Regions from separate parts of the Mesobacillus subterraneus genome, predicted to be linked through region 1. Evidence: riboswitches for the same ligand, from Rfam matches in the RefSeq annotation. Region 1 holds a riboswitch; each other region holds the start of a gene.
What was found. A riboswitch is a leader RNA that binds a small molecule or an ion and turns the genes downstream of it on or off. The one in region 1 is predicted to bind S-adenosylmethionine.
Positions count from the first base shown of each region.

Region 2: it holds a riboswitch for S-adenosylmethionine, as region 1 does, so the genes downstream of both, LC048_RS02145 (methionine ABC transporter ATP-binding protein) here and LC048_RS01445 (O-acetylhomoserine aminocarboxypropyltransferase/cysteine synthase family protein) in region 1, are expected to answer to the same signal.
Region 3: it holds a riboswitch for S-adenosylmethionine, as region 1 does, so the genes downstream of both, LC048_RS10015 (methionine biosynthesis PLP-dependent protein) here and LC048_RS01445 (O-acetylhomoserine aminocarboxypropyltransferase/cysteine synthase family protein) in region 1, are expected to answer to the same signal.

Region 1 is NZ_CP129019.1:311,368-317,401, reverse strand. It holds gene LC048_RS01465 (carboxymuconolactone decarboxylase family protein) at 1-132, opposite strand, end outside; gene LC048_RS01460 (MetQ/NlpA family ABC transporter substrate-binding protein) at 235-1,074, opposite strand; gene LC048_RS01455 (methionine ABC transporter permease) at 1,089-1,757, opposite strand; gene LC048_RS01450 (methionine ABC transporter ATP-binding protein) at 1,750-2,775, opposite strand; SAM riboswitch class I at 3,055-3,169, opposite strand; gene LC048_RS01445 (O-acetylhomoserine aminocarboxypropyltransferase/cysteine synthase family protein) at 3,281-4,597, opposite strand; SAM riboswitch class I at 4,682-4,786, opposite strand; gene LC048_RS01440 (hypothetical protein) at 4,872-5,210, opposite strand; gene LC048_RS01435 (MFS transporter) at 5,388-6,034, opposite strand, start outside.
Region 2 is NZ_CP129019.1:435,002-441,035, reverse strand. It holds gene LC048_RS02160 (DUF445 domain-containing protein) at 1-897, opposite strand, end outside; gene LC048_RS02155 (MetQ/NlpA family ABC transporter substrate-binding protein) at 1,248-2,063, opposite strand; gene LC048_RS02150 (methionine ABC transporter permease) at 2,085-2,750, opposite strand; gene LC048_RS02145 (methionine ABC transporter ATP-binding protein) at 2,740-3,753, opposite strand; SAM riboswitch class I at 4,012-4,117, opposite strand; gene LC048_RS02140 (chromate transporter) at 4,260-4,790, opposite strand; gene LC048_RS02135 (chromate transporter) at 4,787-5,362, opposite strand; gene LC048_RS02130 (methyl-accepting chemotaxis protein) at 5,813-6,034, opposite strand, start outside.
Region 3 is NZ_CP129019.1:1,953,562-1,959,595, reverse strand. It holds gene LC048_RS10025 (bifunctional homocysteine S-methyltransferase/methylenetetrahydrofolate reductase) at 1-847, opposite strand, end outside; gene metC (cystathionine beta-lyase) at 844-2,028, opposite strand; gene LC048_RS10015 (methionine biosynthesis PLP-dependent protein) at 2,025-3,140, opposite strand; SAM riboswitch class I at 3,319-3,431, opposite strand; gene LC048_RS10010 (M4 family metallopeptidase) at 3,802-5,427, opposite strand; gene LC048_RS10005 (carbon starvation CstA family protein) at 5,677-6,034, shown strand, end outside.

The DNA.
Region 1 (6,034 bases):
AAAACAAACTTCCGTAAACGAATTATAATGTTTGGCAAGCTCTGGCATTCTTTTTGTAAATTCACCCAGGCCTTGTTTATATTCATGCAGTGCTGCTTCTGTTGAATTCCGAGGTTCATAATGATGCTCCATTGCTTCCACTCCATTCTGCTTTTTTCTCGGTTAGTATGTTAATTTTAGCAGTCGGTTATGCGGCAAAAAGAAAAAGCAGGCTGTGCGCCTGCTTTTAGCTCATTATTCTTTTACCGGTACAACTGCACCTTCATATTTTTCAAGGATAAAGTCCTGGATTTCTTTAGAGTGAAGCACTTCAACTAGTGCCTTGATTGCCGGTTTGTCGGCATCGCCTTCACGAACAGCAATTACGTTTACATATGGAGAATCGCTTTCCTCAATCGCGATCGAATCGTTTAGTGGATTCAATCCAGCATCAATCGCATAGTTAGAGTTGATCAATACTGCATCTCCTTCACCATTGTTGAAGATCTGCGGAAGCAGTGCTGCGTCATATTCTGTATCAAACTTTAGTTCTTTAGGATTTTCTGCAATATCATCAATTGTAGCTTTTACTTTTTCTACACCTTCTTTAAGAGTGATCAACCCCTCTTTTTCAAGCATAGTCAAAATACGGCCATGGTCAGCTACAGAACTGCTCATGATAATTTGTGCACCTTTTGGCAGATCGTCCAAAGTAGTATGGTCTTGAGAATAGACACCGATTGGCTCGATGTGGATTCCACCAGCATTTTCAAACTTATAGCCATGTTCAGCCATTTGTGACTCCAGGTAAGGGATATGCTGGAAGTAGTTTGCATCAAGCTCACCTGAATCAAGTGCCTGGTTTGGAACAACATAATCATTGAACGTCTTTATTTCCATTTCATAGCCTTTTTCTTCAAGTAGCGCTTTTGCTTCTTCTAAAATTTCTGCGTGTGGTACGTTTGAAGCACCAACGACGATTTTTTTACTTTCTTCCTTGCCGCCTTCTCCTGAAGTGTTATCCTCAGAAGTTCCGCAAGCTGCAAGTCCTGCTGTTAATACTAATGCTAATAGAGCTAATAACCATTTTTTCAATTCAAATCTCTCCTTTATCTCTTATCTAATTTTCTAGTGAAGTAATCACCAACAAACTGAATCAAAAACACGATAATCAAAATAACGATTGTTGCCATCAAGGTAACATCGTTCCGGCTTCTCTGGAAGCCTTCCATATAAGCCAGATTTCCAAGTCCGCCGGCGCCAATGACCCCTGCCATCGCTGTGTAACTGACGAGCGCGATTGCTGTCACCGTGATACCGGAAACCAATGCTGGCATCGATTCCGGCAATAGCACTTTCCAGATGATCGTTGTTGTTTTCGCACCCATCGATCTTGCTGCTTCAATGACTCCTTTATCAATCTCACGCAAACCAATCTCAACCATCCTTGCGTAAAATGGAGCCGATCCAATGATCAGCGCTGGCAATGCAGCGTTTTCCCCGATCATCGATCCTACGATGAACTTTGTAAAAGGAATCAGAAGGACGATTAAAATAATGAATGGGATTGATCTGAAAATATTAACGATTGCGCTCAATACTAGATTTACCGGTTTGTTTTCCCATATATTACCCTTTGATGTCAAAAAGAGCAGCAGTCCAAGGATCGCTCCAAGAATGAAGGTAGCCACAACAGAGATGGCACTCATGTAGAGGGTTTCAATTGTCGCTTCCCACATTCTGTCCCAGTTGACATTAGGAAATAAATTTTCAGCCATTCGAAATCACCTCCACGCCGACTTCATGCTGGCCAATATACTCTATTGCCCGGCCAAGTTCGCCATCCTCACCATCAAGATGGATGAACAGAGTTCCGTATGAACCATCTTGTGTCTGAGATATTTTACCCTGAACAATATTGACCGTTATTGAAAACTCACGGATCAAATTGGTGATCAGTGGCTGTTCGGTTCCTTCACCGACGAATGTCAGCTGGACAACGCGACCGTGTGGATATCGCTCAAGTAAGTGATCAACAGTTTCCTTTGTTTCCTCAGGTTCGGTCACCTGCTGGACGAATCTCTTCGTAATTGGCTGTTGCGGGTTCTTGAACACTTCCAATACGGGACCTGTTTCAACAATTTTCCCGCCTTCCATGACGGCTACTCTGTGACAGATTTTCCTGATAACATGCATTTCGTGCGTAATCAGTACGATCGTAAGACCAAGTCTCTTATTTATATCAACAAGCAGATCAAGAATCTGGTCGGTTGTCTCTGGATCAAGCGCTGAAGTTGCTTCATCTCCAAGAAGGACTTTAGGGTTATTAGCCAGTGCCCTGGCAATTCCGACCCTCTGCTTTTGACCGCCACTCAACTGGGATGGGTAGGCATCTCCCCGACCCTTAAGACCTACTAGTTCGATTAGCTCTTTAACCCGCTTATCTCTCTCAGATTTAGCTACTCCGGCAATTTCAAGTGGAAACGCGATATTCTCCGCAACCGTTCTTGACCAGAGCAAATTGAAATGCTGGAAGATCATACTGATTTCCTGGCGAGCCTTACGCAATTTAACTCCCTTGATCCTGGAAACTTCCCTGCCAGCTACCACGACAGAACCTGAAGTTGGAATCTCCAGACCGTTCAGCATTCGGATCAAGGTGCTTTTACCGGCCCCACTATAGCCGATGACCCCATATATTTCGCCTTCCTTGACTTCAAGGCTGACATCATCAACCGCTTTAACGTCTCCCTTGCTGGAAGGATAAATCTTTCTGGCATTTTTTATCGTAATCAATTGACTCCCCCTCTTTACACCTACACTTTTTAAAACCATTACATATCCCCTGAAAATTAAGAAGGTTATCAATCTAGTTTCCCATTCCCTAATCGAAAAAATTCAATCTCCAGCAAAAATGGCAATAGACTCAATCTTAAACGAGGATGTTTGTGCTCTAATCATAAATTCTTATTGAACAAGCTTTTCAGCTATAGCTTATTAAGCTTTTTTCAAAAAGGGCAAAATAAAAGCCTTCCTGCAAGTGAGCAGAAAGGCATAGTCATAGTGGATTCCTTTCTCTCATCTGCCAAAGCGATCCGCTTTGTGTGAATTGGCACCATTTCAGCAAGCAATGCTTACTGACGGTTGCCGGGTTTCATAGGGCACATCCCTCCACCTCTCTTGATAAGAGCACGCTATTAAATTATCTAATGTGTTTTAAGTTACGAGTGTGATTGTAGCACGGAGTAAAAAAGGGTGTCAACAAAATTATTTCCGAATACCAATTGGAACCTTATGGATATTAAGCCTTGGCTGGAATTCCTGGTACTCCGGTCGCTTTTTCGATTGCCTGCTCCAGATCTTCAATGATATCCTCGACGTTTTCAATTCCGACTGAAAGGCGAATTAAATCTTCCGGAACTCCGGCTGCTTTAAGACCTTCTGAATCCAGCTGCTGATGTGTGGTGCTTGCAGGATGGATGATCAAGCTTTTTGCATCGCCGACATTCGCGACGTGGGACCATAATTCTAATGAGTTAATAAGCTTTGCTCCCGCTTCCCTACCACCTTCAATCCCAAAAATGACAACTGCACCGGCTCCCTTAGGAAGATAGCGAGCCGCGAGCTTTTTATCAGGGTGTGATTCATAGCCTGGATATCTGATCCAAGTAACAGCAGGATGGGATTCAAGATAATCTACGATTTTACGTGTATTCTCAACATGCTCCTTCATGCGAACATGTAAAGTTTCTATTCCTAGATTGAATTGGAATGCACTCTGTGGACTAATTGCTGGTCCAAGGTCCCGCAAAAGCTGTACTCTTGCTTTTACAATAAATGCGGCAGCTCCAATTGCATCACTATACACAAGGTTATGGTAGCTGGAGTCCGGTTCATTGAATCCTGGGAATTTAGGTGACTTCCAATCGAACTTTCCTCCATCCACAATGACCCCGCCCATGACAGTGCCATTTCCCAATAGCCATTTGGTTGCCGAGTGGACGACGATATCTGCGCCATGTTCAATTGGCCGGCAAAGATATGGTGTCGCAAATGTATTATCGATAATCAGCGGAACACCTGCATCATGGGCAACTTCAGCGACAGCTTCAATATCCAGGACCCTGAGACTTGGATTACCGATTGTTTCTGCATAGACTGCTTTTGTTTTCGGAGTGATCGCTTTTCTAAAATTGGCAGGATCCGTTGAATCGACTAGGTGAACTTTTATTCCATACTTCGGCAGGGTTACAGCAAATAGATTATAAGTGCCTCCATATAGATTGGAAGCAGCGACAATCTCATCACCCGCATGTGCAATGTTCAAGATTGCCATCGTGATGGCAGACATCCCGCTTGATAATGCAAGAGCCCCAATACCTCCCTCAAGCAGAGCTACTTTTTCTTCCAGAGCAGTAACAGTCGGATTATGTAGCCGTGAGTAAATGTAGCCCGGTTCTTTAAGCGCGAATAAATCTGCTGCATGTTCCGTGTTTTCAAATTGGAACGCATTGCTCGAATAAATCGGAACTGCCCTTGCTCCGGTCACTGGGTCTGGTGACTGACCTCCATGTACCCCTAGCGTTTCAATTCTGTAATTTTTTTGCTCATTAGCCATCTCCATCTCTCCAATCTACATAATTTTTCTGGAAAAACTGATACAAAAAACCCTCTTCATAAGAAGAGGGTCATTTATCATCTCTCCTTATCTTTACAGAGCAAGTAACTCTGCTGGAATTAGCACCGTGTTTTCATAACCGGTTGCCGGGCTTCAAAGGGCCAGTCCCTCCACCTCTCTGGATAAGTATATTCAATTCGTTTTTACTGCGTTAAAGTGATAATATCACGCCGCAAGATAGCAGTCAATATATTTTGACTATTCAGATAAAAATTTACACAGGAAGTGGTCTTGCAAGATAAAATATCGATTCCAGTACCAATAGGTCACGAAATGTACAATCAATTGTTAAATGATTATATTTCACCCCATGCAGCAGTTTAAGGTCTCCCTCAAATAATTGATCCAATAATGCATCCGTACCCGAAATTGTTGCAGTGTATCCGTTATGAATACAAGTTTCATGGCAAACCACCTTGCCATCCTTGAAAGACAAGTAAAATATACCACTCTTTGCTTCTATTTTTATGATCAGGTCCAGTTTATTTACTAACTGCAGAATATGTTCCTTCTTTGGAATTTCAGCCACAAACCTTTCAATTTGTTCTCGCATTCCGATCAGCTCCCTTATATTACATATTCCTTGTACTCGGGGAAAAACCTGTTTGAATCCTTCGACAAATACATAATTAAATTTACAATATGATTAACGTAAAAAAAAGACAATACCGTTTGTTATTTCGGCATCGTCTTTCATTTCCCGAGAAATATATCCAAAGAAATACAGTAATCAAGCTGGTTTTGTCTTCATCATGCCGGATTTTGGCTTATCCATCGTTTTGAAAACCAAAAAGAAATAAGTGGAACCTACTAAATACAAACCTGCAGTAATCGTAAACACAGTCGCATATCCCCAATACGAACCGTATTTCAAGACGATTCCAGTCGATACCGGCCCCATAACCGCCCATCCGAGGTTAAACACCATTTGATTCACAGAGTTGGCTAAACCCTTCATGGAATCATCAACCTTCGACATCATTAGCGACATCTGGATAGGATTACCTGCGTTCATAAGTGCCTGACGAAATAAAAATCCTAGAGCAGCAAGCCAAAAGTTCTGTGTGTACGCTGTCAGCAGCAAAAATGGCAGGGACAGCATCTGCAATACAACTACCGCTCTAACTTCACCAAGTCTGCGAACGACCAATGGACCGATGATCATCGCAACAGCTGTGGCTCCCTGTCCTAATGAAATGACCAAGCCAATCAATGAATTGGAAGCCATGAACCGATCTGCAAAATATAGGTTTAAATACGGAATGACCAATCCAGCTCCAAAACCAATCATCAATTGCGCAACTGCAAACAGCAGAATGATTTTGAAGCTTGCTTTGTGGGGAATACCTTTAGTTTTTTCTTTTGTATCGCCAGCCG
Region 2 (6,034 bases), 120 kb from region 1:
TTGTCCAGTTAGATCCATATTCTCAACCATCATGTTTTTCCAATTCTGGATTTCGGACATTAATGCTTCGCGCTCATTTATGCTGCCAAGTTCTTTGCGGATTTTCTCAAGAATCATATGGCGGTAGCGATTATCTTCCTCCTGCAGGTTTTTCATTCTTTTTAAAATAAAGGACTGCAAAATGTTGCCGACTTTTTCTTCGGTGATCATATTGCTGAATGATTGAATGGCAAATTTCAACAGACCATCCGCTTCCGTAGTATCAATTGCTTGTTTTCCAAGTTTGCCAAGAACTATTTTTGCTTCATCCTGCGACGCCCACTTCTCCGTCTCCTTCAGTACATAATTAAATGCTGCCGCATCATATTCTTTCGCCAATACGTGGCTGGAGGCTTTCTGCAAGAGCTCAGAGGAATCTGCTGATAGAAGGAAGCCTTTGATTTCCTGTTCAATATTTGGCGCAAATCTTTCTACATCTATTTTTTTCACGACATCCAGGCTGAATGACTGGATGCTCTGCTTAACAGACTCAGAATGCAGTTCCTTCTCAACCGTTTCAAAAATTTTATCCAGAATATGAATCTGCTTGAACTTATCCATGATGCTCTCTTTCGTGAGCCAGTCATTTTCAAGCATATTAATTAACGCGCGCGTTACTTTATCACGATTTTTCGGCAGAAGCGCGGTGTGAGGAATTGGGATGCCCATCGGATGCCTGAATAGTGCTGTTACAGCAAACCAGTCCGCAAGTCCCCCGACAAGCCCGGCTTCAAAGCCTCCCATAAGCAGTTTGCCAATCAATGACTCCTGAAACGGCATCGTCGCGAGGAACCCCGCCCCCATAATCGCCAGCGAAATAGCCGCCAAATGTCTAGATCTCTTATCTCGATTTTCCATAAATCTCCCTCTGTTACTGTTAGATTGATTTCAAATGACATTCCATTACCTGTGAAAGGCTCGCAATGTCCTTTCAACTGCTCGTCCCGCTTGTATAGAGTTTACCTATGTGACCGTTGTTGTTTCGCAGCCTCATTTTGGCTTCTCATTTTGGCTAATAGATTTATTCTGTCGGACCTTTTTTGCTCTGCAGCATCATTTGACTAGTTAGTGCAGATTCTACTATAAAAGAACTATAGAGCCTACCAAAAAGAGTCTCTTCAATATTTTACCCAATATATAGGTGAGAAAGCTATAAAAAAGGAAAAGTCCCGGGAGCTTGGCGCCGGGACTTCATTATTATGGGTCTTTTACTTCATCCATTCTGGCTTTCCGAAGCCTTTGAATTCTTCATCGATGATTTCTTCAAATTCTGCAGATTCTACGACTTCTTTGATGTCCTTTGCAAATAGGGCATCCTCGTCTTTTGTATTGATGACGACACGGTTGCGGTATTGGTCTGGCATATTTTCCAGCTGCAGTGCCTCAAGCAGGTCCATTTTTGCTGCAAGCGCAAAGTTGCCAGGTACAGCTGAAAGGTCGACGCTATCTACTGCTCTTGGAAGCTGTGCTGCTTCAATTGGCTTGAACTGCAGTTTCTTGACATTGTCTTTTACATCTTTTTCAGAAACGGTAAGTGGGTCAGCATTAGGGTCAAGCTTAATCAAGCCAGCGTCTTCAAGAATCAAGAAGGCGCGTGCTGCATTTGTCGGGTCATTTGGAATCGCGATGGCAGAACCCTCTGCAACTTCATCCAGTGAATTGAACTTCTTAGAGTAAATCCCCATTGGCGCTGTTGGCACGACGATGACTTCCGATAGTTCAAGCTTATGTTCTTTCGCGAAGTTTTCCATATAAACCTTGTGCTGGAACAGGTTAGCGTCAAGATCATCCTTTGACAATGCCAGGTTCGGCTGGATGTAATCGCTGAACTCGACTACTTTCACTTCATAGCCTTTTTTCTCAAGAAGTGGCTTGATGGCTTTTGAGACCATATCGCTGTATGGACCGGATGTCGCTCCGAATGTCACTTTTTTTGCATCTCCGCTGGATGATGAGTCGCTGCCGCATGCAGCGAGCAGTCCGATTGATAAAAATAACACTACTGAAAAGAATAATTTTCTCATTTTAAAAGAACCTCCTATTATTTACCTTTTGTCTACTACTCTTGCAATTCTGTCTCCGCCAAACTGGATCAGCTGGACGAGGCAAATCAGGATGATGACTGTCGTGATCATGATTGTATTGTCGTATCTGTAATAACCGAAGCGGATCGCGAGGTCACCGACTCCGCCACCGCCGACAATGCCGGCCATTGCCGAATAGGCAACAAGGCTGATGATCGTGATGGTCACACCCTGAACGATGCCAGGCTTAGCCTCTGGTATAAGGACATCTTTAATAATCATCCACGGCGTTGCGCCTGTCGCAACAGCAGCTTCGATGACACCCTTATCGATTTCCCGAAAGCTTTGTTCTACGATTCTCGCAAAGAACGGGATTGCCGCGACCGATAAAGATACAGATGCGGCTGTCGGCCCGATTGTCGAACCCGCAATCAAATTCGCGAGTGGCAAGAGAGCGATCAACAAGATGATGAATGGAACCGAGCGAATCATATTGACGATGAAGCTGGCAATATTTTTAAAAACTTGATTTTCCAGAAAAAGTCCTTTATCAGTGACAAAAAGCAGAACCCCAGTAGGCAAGCCGACAATTATTGCGACAAGGATGGAGATGCCAACCATATAGATTGTTTCAAAAAATGCTTTGTTCAATTCAGGCAATAGTTCAATAAGGTTATCAAGCAGCATCACCAATCACCTCCAGATTTGTCGTCCTTGCCGCTATGTAGGCAATCGCCCGCTCAATCTCCATTTGTTCTCCCGTGACCTCCATGATGAAAATCCCCAGTGGAATGTCCTGAATATATTCGATTTTCCCATGGAGGATATTGCCGCGCACCTTAAAGGTTTGGAAAACATCTGAAATGACACCCTCTTCAGCAATCTCACCCTGGAAATAAATCTTGATCAGCTTTCCTTGACGCTCCTCCAGCAACCTTTCCGGCAATTCGAATTGAAGGATGGAGTTGACGAAGTCCTTTGTGAGCGTCTGCTGGGGATTCGCGAAAACATCATAAACATTGCCTTCTTCAATGATTTTCCCATCCTGCATGACCGCCATCCTGTCACAGATCGTCTTGACGACTTCCATCTCATGGGTGATGAGGACAATGGTGATCCCCAATTCACTATTAATCTTTTTAAGTAGAGATAGAATCGATTTCGTCGTGCTCGGATCAAGAGCGGAAGTAGCTTCATCACACAAAAGCACTGATGGATTGTTCGCCAGCGCCCTGGCGATGCCGACACGCTGTTTCTGTCCGCCTGACAATTGTGCCGGATAGACATCCTTTTTATCCGAAAGACCAACCATATCAAGGAGCTCTGTCACTCTATCCTGTATTTTTGCTTTCGGAAGGCCGGCTGCTTTCAACGCAAATGCAATATTTTCACTAACTGTCTTTGCGCTGACAAGATGGAAATGCTGAAAGATCATCCCAATTTTCAAGCGCGCCTTTCTAAGGTCATTTTTATTCAAAGAAGTAAGCTCTACTCCGTCAATATGTATCTCTCCTGATGTCGGCTTTTCAAGGAGGTTCAGGCATCGTATCAAAGAACTTTTCCCGGCACCGCTATAACCGACAATTCCATATATCTCGCCCTTTGCTACTTTTAATGAAACATGGTCAACACCTGTAACTGACCCTTTTTTCGTTTCGTATATCTTGACCAGGCTTTTCACTTCAATCATGTTTGCACCCCCGTTTTTTAAAAATAAGGCTCTGTTAAAGCCCAATCTTGTTATTACACCGTGTTGATTGTAGTGGAAGGCGCATAGACTCCTGCGGCATGAGCAAGTCATAGGGAGACCCCGCAGACGCATATAGCGCCGAGGAGGCTCCCCCACTGCCCTCGGGAAGCGAAGCGCCTGGAACGGAAATCAACAAACAGAGCTAAAAATAAAAATGCCTCTTTCATTCAAAGAAAGAGGCATCGTAAACATCTATACGACTTATCTTTCAGAATGAACTCATTCTGCAGGAAGTGGCACCTTTCCTAAAAAGGAGGTTGCCGGACGTCACAGGGCCTAATCCCTCAGTCTCTCTTGATAAGTAACTTATTCAATTAATTTCGATAATTGAAATATTAAAACTATCTGATATATTTGTCAATATAGTTTTTTCAGCGTTTTTTAATGACACCGCTTACATGATTGTCGGAGTAAGGAAATGTTTTTAAAAAAAGAAAAACCCTTGTTCACGATAAAACAAGGGCGCCGTAAACAAGGGAACCTGCGATGACATATGCAGGGTGGACTTTCAATTTTTCCATCAGGATGAAGCTGATTCCGCCAATCAGAATGGTCTGCATTAGACCGACCCCCTCATAGGAAGAGAAAAAGAAATCATAGGTCATGACTCCTAAAAGGACGGCAATGACAGGGCGGACGACGATTGTCAGCCTTTTGACACGCGGGGAATCTTTGAACTTCATTAAAAGTCCGAGCAGGCTGATCATTAGGATTAAGGATGGTGCGACCGTGGCAAATACCCCAACGATAGCACCGAGGATTCCGCCTTCTGCATATCCAATATACCCAGCCATCTTAGTTGCAATCGGGCCTGGCAGGGCGTTGCCCATTGCCAGCACTTCACTGAATTCGTTGACAGACATCCATTCATAGCGGTCAACAACTTCATTTTCAATTAACGGTATGGAGGCAGGTCCACCTCCATATCCTAAAATCCCGGGAATGAAAAAGTCCAAAAATATATGAAAGTAAATCATTGCTGCTCCCCTCCTGTTTGTTTGTTTTCAACTGGAGCAGGGTCTTTTTTCAGCAAGGCACCGAGCAGCAAGACAAAAATCAAAATAGCGGGATGCAGATTGAAGAATTGAAGAAGAACCAGACTGCCTATTAGCGCCACAGCTGTCCAGACCCATCCAAGCTTTGATTTACCTGACTTCTTGATAAAATCCCATGTAAGGACAGCAAGCATGACTGCAACAACTGGAACAACAGCCTCCGCCATACCTTTCACCCATGGCTCATCTTTGTATGAGTTCAGGCCGGTCAAGAGGAGGATCATCAGGATAATCGCCGGGATCATCGTTGCTGCCAGAGCATTGATCATGCCAAGATATCCCCCTACTCGATAGCCTATATAGCCAGCCATTTTCGTAGCAATCGGGCCTGGCAGTGCATTTCCCAAAGCAAGGACATCACCGAACTCATCAGAGTCCATCCATTTATATTTTTCTACCACTTCCTTATGTACAAGCGGAATCGAAGACGGGCCGCCTCCATAGCCAAGGATTCCCACGCGAAAAAACGCTAAGAATAAATCTCGTTGTTTCAAAACTTCACCTTCTCTTTGGTTATTGGTGCCTAAAGCGGTCTCTTTCTATAAATCTTATTGCTTTAATTTTATTATAGACTCCTATATTCGATACTGCATGTCAAATTCATATTAATTTGCAGGTCGATTGCCACACTAATTTACATCTTCCCCTTTAAAAGGTTCAGATCAGTGAAAATTCTCCTCGTCCCTTGACTTATTGGCGAATTTTTAATTTTCCCGACCACATTTTAAGTTATTTTGACCACATTTGTAATTAATTCGACCACATTTACACATATTCCGACCACATTTTGAATTAATTCGACCACTTTTTCAAATAATTCGACCACATACCCAATTAATTCGACCAAGTCGCATTTTTGCAGGTAAAAACACTTCCTCTGATTGAGTAACCAGCACGTCGGATAAAAAAAGTACCATAGCCCTAAGGCTATGATACTCTCTAAATTATCTATTAAACTTAAAAACAGAAACAGAATCATTCAACTCATTTGTCAGCTTTCTCAAGTCAGTAACCTTTTTCGATAGGTTGTCAAACGCCGATAATTGTTCAGTGGTGGAAGCAGAGATTTCTTCGCTTCCTGCTGCTGTTTCTTCGACGACCGCACTGATGGATTCGACATTATGAAGGACCCTGGCACCCAGTTCTTTAGATGCCTCCATACCTTC
Region 3 (6,034 bases), 1.6 Mb from region 1:
CCTTTAGCTCATCAGCAAATGCTTTAATATGTTCAGGAGTCGTTCCGCAGCAGCCTCCAATCAGCCTGACACCCTGTTCACGGAAATTGTGGGCTGACTTCCTGAAATATTCTGGATCGCCTTCATAATGGAATTTTCCATCAGTGTAGGCCGGCAAACCGGCATTGGGATAGGCAGACAAAAAGGCCTTTGAAGGCAGCTCTATCTGCTCCAGACTTGAAATCATATGATGGGGGCCAAGCCTGCAATTAAGGCCGACTAGATCCGCGCCGAGGTCCTCGAGTTTATTGAAAACTTCCTGAAGCGGAGTCTGGTCCTGCATGATTCCAATTTCCTGAAGGGATACCTGTGCGATAATTGGAAGGTCCGTTTCCTTTCGGGCAATCTCCAACACCGTCTCGATTTCTTCCATATCATAAAATGTCTCGAGCAATATTCCGTCCACACCCTCAAGGAGAAGGCAGTAGAGCTGCTCCCTGAAGCTTCGTTTGATTTCCTCAATAGGAAGGGCAGAAGGTCTTATTCCGCGGTTCCCGCCAATCGTGCCAAGGACGTATGCATCTGTGCCTGCTGCCTGACGGGCGAGTCTCACTGCGGCACTATTAATCTCTTTTACCTGATCCTCGAGTCCATATCTTTCGAGTTTTATATAATTGGCTGCGTATGTGTTCGTCTGGATAAGATCGGCACCGGCATTTATATAAGCTTTATGAATTCGTATGATGTCATCAGGATGGGAAATATTCAATTCTTCAAAACAGGTACCGGCTCCGTATGAGTGGAGGAGAGTACCAATCGCTCCATCTGCGATTAAGATTTCATTTTCCAGGCGTTTCAGGAAACTCATTTGACTTCCTCCTTATGTAGGCTTAAAGTTCCTATGCAATTCAAAGCCTGCTCAATGTCTGCGATCAAGTCATCTGCACTTTCAAGTCCGACTGATAAACGAAGGAGGCCATCGCCGATTCCGCGTTTCTGCCGTTCTTCCGGTGGCATTGCTGCATGTGACATTTTTGCAGGGTAGGAAAGGATGGATTCTACCGCTCCGAGGCTGACTGCAAAAACAGGCAGTTTCACTTGTTCTATAAATCTGGATAAAACCTCAGCATTTTCAATTTCAAAGGAAAGAACCGCACCGGGCCCGTATGCCTGCTGTATCTGAAGCTCTGACTGCGGATGATCTGCAAGGTCAGGGTAAAAGACATTCTTGATTAAAGGCTGATCTTTTAAAAAGCTAGCAATTTTCTTTGCGCTTTCCTGAGATTGATTCATTCTGACTGACAGGGTTTTGATACCTCTCATAACAAGCCATGCATCCTGGACCCCGAGGACAGCCCCGAAAGAATTCTGCAGGGAATAAAGCCTGTTTGCCAGTTCTTCATCCTTAACTACTGCCAGACCTGCGACTGTATCACTGTGGCCGGACAGAAACTTTGTCGCGCTGTGAAGGACAATATCAGCTCCAAGTTCCAACGGTCGCTGCAAGTAGGGAGTCATGAAAGTATTGTCGACAAATGTATAGGCGCCGTTTTTCTTTGCAATATCGCTGATAGCCTGAATATCTGATACCTTTAGCAGCGGATTAGAAGGTGTTTCTGCATAAAGCAATGCTGTGTTTGGCCTCATCGCTTGTTCCACCGCGTCAAGATCAGTCATATCGACAAAAGTATGCTCAATTCCAAAACGGTTCAATACCTGTGTAACCATCCGATAAGTCCCGCCATAAACATCTTCGGTCACGATCACGTGATCTCCCTGCGAAAGAAGCAAAAAGGCAGTTGAGATGGCAGCCATCCCAGAAGAAAAGGCAAAGCCCCTTACACCGCCCTCGAGTTCGGAGATGATTTCCTCAAGCGCTTCTCTTGTCGGGTTAAGGCTGCGGCTGTAATCATATTTCCCGAACTGTTCTGCAGATTGCTGATGGAAGGTGGAGGCATGCTGGATCGGTACGCTGACTCCGCCAGTTGCTGGATCGACTTTATGCTTGTTATGGAGCAACTGGGTTTCGAATGTATATCGCTGAGTCATAGAACTTCTGCCTCCTGAAGCGCCTTTTTAAAAGCTTTTTCCAAATCCTCTATCAAATCTTCCATGTTCTCGATTCCAACCGAAAATCGGAGAAGTCGGTCACACACACCGGTTTTTTCACGTATTTCAGCCGGAATGTCGGCGTGAGTCTGGGTTGCAGGGTAGGTAATGAAACTTTCGACACCGCCGAGACTTTCAGCAAAAGTGATTGTGGAAAGACTTTTTAAAAATGGATTGACCATGGCAGAGGAGTGAACCCTGAAGGATATCATCCCGCCTCTTCCGGGATACAGGACATCTCTCACTGCATTGTGCCCCTGTAAATAATCCACAAGTTCCCTGGCATTTTGCTCGTGTCGTTCCATCCTTAATGCCAGAGTCTTCATCCCGCGGATAAGCAGCCAGGAATCGAATGGACTTAATACCGCACCGCCGCCATTTTGATGAAGGAAAAGAGAATCACATAACTGCTGTCCCCTGGCAACAATCAGACCAGCAAGGACATCATTATGCCCGCCAAGATATTTCGTGGCACTGTGGATGACGATATCCGCTCCAAGTGTGATTGGTTTTTGCAGCAGGGGAGTATAGAAGGTATTATCCACAATCAATAAAATACCGTGTTCTTTTGTTATTTTTGCTATTGCTTCAATATTAGCTTGTTCCATGAGCGGATTCGTCGGGGTTTCCACAAAAAGAGCCTTCGTACTATGATTGATCGCTGATTTGATTTCGTTTAAATTCGCCATGTCTGCATATGTACTATTTAATCCCCACTTTCTGAAGCCTTGTTCTAGGAGACGATAAGTGCCCCCGTATAAATCTTTTGAGACAATCCATTCATCCCCGTGCTCGAATAAGGAGAGAACTGTCCAAATTGCTGCCATTCCTGAGCTGCAGGCAAAGCCGCGGTCACCTTCCTCCAGGTCTGCAATCGCGTTCTCAAGAATTTCGCGAGTCGGGTTGCCGGTGCGCACATAATCATAACCGCTGGACTGTCCAATCTCTTCATGGCGGTAGGCGGTCGTTAAATAGATTGGTGGATTGACCGCTCCTGTAGATGTTTCACTTCTGTTACCAAGCTGGGCTAATTTCGTATCCATTTCTGCCAATTTGCTCACTCCTATTGGTTGTAGTCAGACGGCAGTTTTTGTTTTAGGGGAAAAGACGAGATTATCGACTTAAAAGGGGCTTAATCTACAATGATCCAAAAAGTCAGTGCAGTGTGAGGTCCCTAATAAAACAAAAAAAGCCTTCTTTAGAAGAAGACTTTACAGTTAATAGCCATTCTTCTTATCTGCCAAGTTTTAAAAACTTGCTGGAATTAGCACCTTTTCAACAAAAATGGTTGAAGGTTGCTGAAGCTTCACAGGTCCAGAACCCTCAGCTTCTCTGGATAAGATGTCATAATATTGAATTATTAAATTTCTCTAAATAGTACAGCTATTAATACGGAATGTCAATCATTAAATTAAAGCGGTGAAGTAAATAGGTGAAAAGTAACTATGGTGTAAAGTTTAGCCTGGCATAGGGATTCTATTTTGACAGCTTTTCTGGATATGTAGGTGAAGCAGTCAAGATTCTGTTGTTTTTATGACAGCTTTTCGTGGAACAGGGGCTTCATTCCCAGGACCGAAGCGTCTCGAGGGTCTGGGCGCTGGAGCTTGATTAAGAAAACTACCTGCAGTTAGCCACACTTAAAAAAGTGTACGCTTAACAAAAAAAAACTGGTCCACGTTTTTAAATGAGCCAGTCTCGCTAAATATAAAGCTATTAATTTATTCCTACTGCATCAAATGCTTTATTGACAGAGTTGACTTCTGCCGAAGTGGATCCATACAGGTCTTTAGCTGCTTGTACCAATCCTGCTCTTGCCTGACTAAAGTTTGTTGAAGAAGTAAAATAAACTGTGTTTGCACGGTAGAAAATCGCACCCATTTTACTCGTTCCTACGCCTGGGACCGATACTCCATAATGTGAACCGCCTTGGCTCAGAAGGTATGCAGCTTTATTGATGATGCCGCTGTTGATATGGACACCGCCATTATCGGAAGTGCCAGTATAACGTACAGAGTAGTGATCTGGGTCGCCGTATTTTGTTGGGTCGCTCATCGAACGAAGGGCGTCACCTGCTTTGTTTGGTGTGTAGATGTCTTCGCCGATTTCAAAGTCAGGGTTATTATTATCATGGAATTCAGCAAGCGTGCCGAAGATATCGGAAATCGCTTCGTTCAGAGCACCAGATTCGTACTGATAAACAAGGTCAGAGCTGAAATCCGTCACTGCGTGAGTCAGTTCATGCGCCACAACATCAAGCGCACCGGAAAGCGGGATGAAGGTCGTGCCATCTCCATCACCATACACCATTTGCTGGCCATTCCAGAACGCATTGTTATAGCTTCTGCCGTAATGCACAGTAGATTTCAACGCTGCGCCTTTGTTGTCATATGAATTGCGGCCAAAAGTATTCTTATAGTAATCATAAGTTAGGCCTGCATAGTGGGCATCTACAGCTGCACCGTCATAAGCTGCATTCAGGTTATTATCGGCGTCCAACCATAGGGAACCAGGGGTTCTCTGCCTATTTTTTGCATCATAAGTGAAGACACCATTTCCGCGAGTATTGTCCTGCAAATAATATGAACCATTGGAAAGGAGAGTGTTCAATGATTTCGTGTCACCCAGGACTCCGACACCAGAACCTACAGTGTTCGTTCCACTCACTGAAGGATTATTTTTACCGGCAGTGTGAAGAGCATTGTATTTATTGATGATTTCCCCAGTTGCAGCGTTGACAAAGTACTGGTAATTCCCAGGTTCAGGACTAAGGAAATTCAAAGTGACATGGTATGCGTACACTGCTTGGTCCTCACCAGGATAAACAACCAATTCAGCAGAAGGGGCTACTTCATAATCAGGTTTCAATCCTAAGTCCACTTCAGCAATTGAGATAGCGTCTCTTTGGGATTTTTTATTTGATGCCTTTAGGATTTTGTTATCGAGTCCTTTGCTGACTGTTCCGTTGAAGACTTTAAGAACTCCTGTTTCGTCCACTCTTGCAGCCTGTGTTGCTCCCCAGACAGGGACACCGTTATATACTTGTTGCAGTCGGACTACATCTCCACCAAGCTGATCTGCTTCCTGTGATTTAACGACGAAACTATCATTTGTTCCAAGGTTGTATTTACCCTTTGATGTTTTTAAGTATCCAAGAACAACTTCCTTTGCTGCTTTTTGAGATGGATTCGTCAGCTTCCCTGCAACAAATTCAGGAGCGCCATGGCTTTTAGTGAATTTTTTTGAAGATGAATCCATTGGAGCCGCAAAGCCTGTTGCCGCAACCAATCCACTTAATGCTAAACTTGCCGTTAGACTCAAGGAAACTACTTTCTTTTTCAAATAAACTCCTCCTAAAATCAAATTCTAGCTAATAATCATTAGTAGATTATCATATTTATACTCTAATAATCTGAACATTTCAACAACTAAGTCGCAAAATGTCGAATTTGTATGTTGGGAAAATTTTTTAGCTAAAGAAGGGCGCTATCATAAACTTCATTGTAATGTAGTCAGAATTTATTGACTAATTAAGTAACATCTTCTTATTATTAAGTTGTAGTACCAACTCATAAAAAAGGAGGTAAAAAAATGAACTCTTTATGGTTAGCCGTGATCGGAATGATCGTCTTTACAATCGGCTACCGCTTCTATTCAAAGTGGGTAGCTGAAAAGATTTACCGCCTCGATCCGAATTACGTGACACCGGCACACCAATATTCGGACGGGGTTGACTTTGTCCCAACAAAGAAGATGATCCTTTGGGGACACCACTTTACGTCTGTAGCCGGGGCAGCTCCAATTGTTGGGCCAGCGATTGCCGTGTATTGGGGATGGCTTCCTGCATTCCTATGGGTGACATTGGGTACAGTATTCGCAGCAGGTGTCCATGACTTCGGAACTCTAGTCCTTTCAGTCAGAAATAAAGGACAGTCAGTCGGTACAATCA